Regions from separate parts of the Myceligenerans halotolerans genome, predicted to be linked through region 2. Evidence: riboswitches for the same ligand, from Rfam matches in the RefSeq annotation. Region 2 holds a riboswitch; the other holds the start of a gene.
What was found. Region 2 has a riboswitch for S-adenosylmethionine ahead of metE (5-methyltetrahydropteroyltriglutamate--homocysteine S-methyltransferase). Riboswitches for the same ligand answer to the same signal wherever they lie in the genome.

Region 1: linked by a shared signal. The riboswitch ahead of ACYVK5_RS02195 (aminotransferase class V-fold PLP-dependent enzyme) and the one ahead of metE (5-methyltetrahydropteroyltriglutamate--homocysteine S-methyltransferase) in region 2 are both predicted to bind S-adenosylmethionine.

What each region holds. Positions count from the first base shown of each region.
Region 1 covers NZ_BAAGRL010000004.1:288,809-291,285, forward strand. The annotation lists gene ACYVK5_RS02185 (O-succinylhomoserine sulfhydrylase) at 1-703, opposite strand, end outside; gene ACYVK5_RS02190 (rhodanese-like domain-containing protein) at 700-1,179, opposite strand; SAM riboswitch class IV at 1,399-1,514, shown strand; gene ACYVK5_RS02195 (aminotransferase class V-fold PLP-dependent enzyme) at 1,545-2,477, shown strand, end outside.
Region 2 covers NZ_BAAGRL010000004.1:74,044-76,520, reverse strand. The annotation lists gene ACYVK5_RS01300 (methylenetetrahydrofolate reductase) at 1-819, shown strand, start outside; SAM riboswitch class I at 882-987, shown strand; gene metE (5-methyltetrahydropteroyltriglutamate--homocysteine S-methyltransferase) at 981-2,477, shown strand, end outside.

The DNA of each region.
Region 1 (2,477 bases), 210 kb from region 2:
CGCGCCCCTGCCCGTCGATGTGCTTGGTCGCGGAGTAGACGACGACGTCGGCCCCGAGCTCCAGCGGGTGCTGCAGCAGCGGCGTCGCGAACACGTTGTCGAGCACGACGGTCGCTCCCGCGCGGCGCGCCAGCTCGACCACGGCCCGCACGTCGACGACGTCCTGCATCGGGTTCGACGGCGTCTCGAAGAACACGACGTCCGCCGGCTCCGCCAGCGCCTCCTCCCACTGGGACAGCACGTGGCCGTCGACGTAGTCGGTGCGCACCCCCCACTTGGCGAGGATCTCGTCGAAGATGACCACGCTCGACCCGAACAGCGCGCGGGCCGTGACGATCCGGGACCCGGACCGCACCAGCGCCGCCAGCGCCGTGAACACCGCGGACATCCCGGTCGCCGTCGCGTAGCAGGCCTCCGCGCCCTCCAGGACGCGCAGGCGCTCCTCGAAGGTGTGCACCGTCGGGTTGCCGTAGCGCGAGTAGACGAACCGGTCCAGGTCGCCGGAGAACGCCGCCTCGGCGTCCGCCGCGGAGTCGTACACGTAGCCCTGCGTGACGAAGACGGCCTCGCTGGTCTCCTGGAACTCCGTGCGTGCGTGCCCGCCCCGGACGGCAAGGGTCCGCGGACGGACGCCGGCCGGCAGAGGCTTGCGCCCGGAGCCGCCGGGGACGGCGTCGGGCGGGAAGGCTCCGGTCGTCGTCACGCGTCGGCCTCCGTCACCGGCAGGTCGCGAACCTTCCAGCCGCTGTGGTTGCGGACACCGTCCGGCCCCGCCGGGCCCTCGAACCCCTCGAGCACGTTGTACGACGGCGCGATGCCCGCGCTCGTGGCCAGCCGCGCGGCGCCGATCGACCGCTGGCCGGACCGGCAGAGGAACACGACCGGGCCGCCGGCCGCGCCGACGCCGGTCTTCAGCTCTTCCAGGAACGCCGGATTGGGGCGGCCGTCGGCGTGCACCCACTGCGCGAACACGACCCGCTTGTCGAGCGAGCTGACGTCGGGCACGCCGATCGTGCGCCACTCGCCCTCGGTGCGGACGTCCACCAGCGTCGCGTCCGGGTCGTCGCCCAGGAGATCCCACGCCTCCTGCGGGGTGATGTCGCCGGCGTAGCCCGCGGCGGGGCGCGCGGCCGGCCGCCGGCCGAGGCTCGCGGGGGTGTCGGATTCGGGGTTGCTCATGGCACTCCTCCCATCGGCCGTGGCGTTAGCACCCTGGCCCGGGAGCGCCGCACGTGCGCGCGGGTCCCAGCGGGTTGCTGCGGGGTCGACGTGCCACGTCACTCGCCCGCTCGGGATGGTCGACGCGATCGTACGTCACCAGGATGAGCCGATCACACAGTGAGACCAGAATGTGGACGCTCTTTGACGCCCCCGTCCGGGGATCGCAGGATGACGCCAGGTCATGAGCGCCAGCGACAAGCCCCGGCTTGCTGGCCGGCAACCCTCCTCTCGCGGTGGGGTGCCCCGGGTGACGACCTGGCCGCGTTCGAGACCGCTCGTGGCAAGCGCGGGGACCACTCCCCCAGGACTCGCTGGAGGGCGCCATGACGGCAGCCACCGACACCACGACCACCCCTGGCACGGTCGGCCGGACCGCGCCGCTCCTGCCGGTCGTGGGACACGACACGCTCGTCCCGCTCGTCGACGGGCGACGGGTCACGTACTCCAACCTCGACGTCGCGGCCTCCGCGCCCGCCCTCGAGTCGGTCGCGGAGCGCGTGGCCGAGACCCTGCCGCTGTACGCCAGCGTGCACCGGGGCGCGGGCTACCTGTCCCAGGTCTCCACCGCCCTGTACGAGGCGTCCCGCCGCGCGATCGGCGCGTTCGTCGGTGCCCGCGAGGACGACCTCACCCTCGTCACGCGGAACACCACCGACTCCCTCAACCTGCTCGCCGGATGCGTCCCCGCCGACCCGGTCACGGGCGCGCCGGGCCGGGTCCTCGTGCTCGACGTCGAGCACCACGCCAACCTCCTGCCGTGGCAGCGGCTCACCGACGCCACCGTCCTCACCGGAGGGGCGACCGTGGCCGACACCCTCGCGCAGGTACGCGGCGAGCTGGCCGACGGCGCGTCCGCCGGCAGGCCCTACGTTCTGCTGGCCGTCACCGGCGCGTCCAACGTGACCGGCGAGTCGCTCACGATCGCCGACCTGGTCGAGGCCTCCCACGAGCACGGTGCGCGCATCGTGCTCGACGGCGCCCAGCTCGTCCCCCACCGCCGGTTCTCCCTCGCGGACAGCGGCGTCGACTACCTCGCCTTCTCCGGCCACAAGACCTACGCGCCCTACGGCTCCGGGGCCCTGGTCGGCCGCCGTGACTGGCTCGACGCCGGCACGCCCTACCTGGCCGGCGGCGGCGCCGTCCGGCGCGTGCGGACCGGGGGCACCGACTGGCACGACGGGCCCGCCCGGCACGAGGCCGGCTCCCCGAACGTGATCGGCGCCGTCGCGCTCGCCGCCGCGTGCGAGGCGCTCGCC
Region 2 (2,477 bases):
TTCATCTCCGTCACCTACGGAGCGGGCGGCGGCGACCGCGCCACGGCCCGCGACGTCGTGACCAAGCTCCTGGAGGGCACGCCGGTCCTCCCGGTCGCCCACCTGACCTGTGTCGGCGCGTCCCGCGAGGACGTGTCGGAGGTGATCGACGACTTCTTCGACGCCGGCGTGCGCACGTTCCTCGCGCTCCGCGGCGACCCGCCCAAGGACCAGCCGGACTGGCGTCCGCCGGCTAACGGCGTGCACTCGAGCATCGAACTCGTCCGGCTGCTGCGCGACGTCGAGGAACGCCGCTGCGCCGCCAGCCCGGCGACCGCGCTGCGCGGGGCGGCCAAGCCGCTCACGATCGCGGTGGCGACGTTCCCGAACGGGAACGCCGACGCGGGCACCACGCGTGAGCAGGAGGTCGTCCGTCTCCTGGAGAAGCAGGAGGCGGGTGCATCCTTCGCGATCACCCAGCTCTTCTACGAGGCCGAGTCGTACACGGGCTTCGTGGAGGCGGCCCGCAGGGCCGGGGTGACGATCCCGATCCTCGCGGGGATCATTCCCGCGTCCGAGCCACGCCGCCTGCGCCGCGTGGAGGAGCTGACGGGTGTCGTGCCGCCGCCGGCCCTGCTCGCGGAGCTCGACGGCCTGCGGCTCGACGACGGCTCGCCCGACACCGAGGCCCAGCACGAGCGCGGCATCGAGCACACGGTGCGCCTCGCCCAGGCCGTCCTGGACGCGGGCGCGCCCGGAATCCACGTCTACACGTTCAACAAGCATCGGCCGGCGCTGGACCTGTTGTCCGGCGTGGGCCTCACGACCGCCTCGGCCTGAGGTCGCGCAGGGCGTGACAGCCCGCGCGACACACCGAGGTCCCGCCTCCGCGGAGGCATGTACAACCATCCAGAGCGGCCGAGAGACCTGGCTCGACGACGCCGCAGCAACCACTCCCGTCCCGGGGCACGGTGCTCAATGCCAGGTGCGATGGAGCTGAGATGACTGACAAGACCCTGCCCGACTTCCCGCACGCCACCGTGCTCGGCTATCCCCGGATCGGACGACGGCGCGAGCTCAAGCGTGCGCTGGAGTCGTACTGGAGGGGCACGACAACAGCCGACGAGCTGGAGCGAACGTCCCACGACCTGCGCCTCGCCACGGTACGGCGCCTCGTGGACCTCGGCCTGGCCGCGGACACGGGCGCGGTCCCGAACTCGTTCTCCCGCTATGACCAGGTCCTCGACATCACCGCCACGCTGGGTGCCGTGCCGGCCCGCTTCGACGGGGTGACGCACCCCGGAGATGTGGCCGATGCTGATGCGCACGGGGTGCCCGCCGAGACGTACTTCGCGCTCGCGCGCGGAACGGCGGAGCAGCAGCCGCTGGAACTGACGAAGTGGTTCGACACGAACTACCACTACCTCGTCCCCGAGATCGGTCCGGACACCCCGATCGGGTTCGCCGACGACCGGATCGTCCGCGAGTTCGTCGAGGCGGCCCGGCCGTCCGACGGCGGCACACCCGTCGTGACGCGCCCGGTGATCGTCGGGCCGGTGACGTATCTGCTGCTCAGCAAGCCCGAGGACGGCGCGCCGGAGGGCTTCTCCCCGCTGAGCAGGCTGGACGACGTCGTCGCCGCCTACCGCGAGCTGCTGGCCGCGCTGGCCGCCGCCGGAGCGCCATGGGTGCAGCTCGACGAGCCCGCGCTCGTCAGCGACCTGATCGGCGTCCCGTTCGACGCGGTGTCCGACGCCGTCCGCCGGGCGTACGACACGCTCACGGCCCCGGCGCCCGGGGACGAGCGCCCGCAGATCCTCGTCGCGGCACCGTTCGGCAACCTGCGGCGCGCTTCGGGCGACCGGCTGGAGCTGCTCGCCGGGACCCGCGTGGAGGCGATCGCGCTGGACCTGATCCGCGGGACCGCGCCGTCCGCTGTCGCCGGCCTCGCGTCGAAGACCCTGGTCGCGGGCGTGATCGACGGTCACAACATCTGGCGCGCCGACCTCGCCGCGCGGCTCGACGTCCTTGAGTCCCTCGGGGAGGCGACAGGCGCCGGAGCCGTGGCCGTCGGCACGTCCACCTCCCTGCTGCACGTCCCGCACGACGTCGACGACGAGCCGCGGCTCGATCCGGCACTGGCGGGATGGCTGGCGTTCGCCGACCAGAAGGTCGGGGAGGTCGTCACGCTCGCGCGCGGGCTGCAGGAAGGTCGCGGGGCCGTGGAGCCGCAGCTCGCCGAGGCGACGGCGGCCGTCACCGGGCGTGCCGACGCGGCGGGCGTCGTCGTCCCCGACGTGCGGAACCGGCTCGCGGGGCTGTCCGACGCCGACTTCGCGCGCGCCTCCTACGCGGACCGCGCCGCCGCGCAGCGCGAGCGCCTGGACCTGCCGCTCCTGCCGACCACGACGATCGGCTCGTTCCCGCAGACGACGGAGATCCGCACGACCCGCGCCGCCTGGACGCGCGGCGACCTTCCGGACGCCGACTACGAGGCG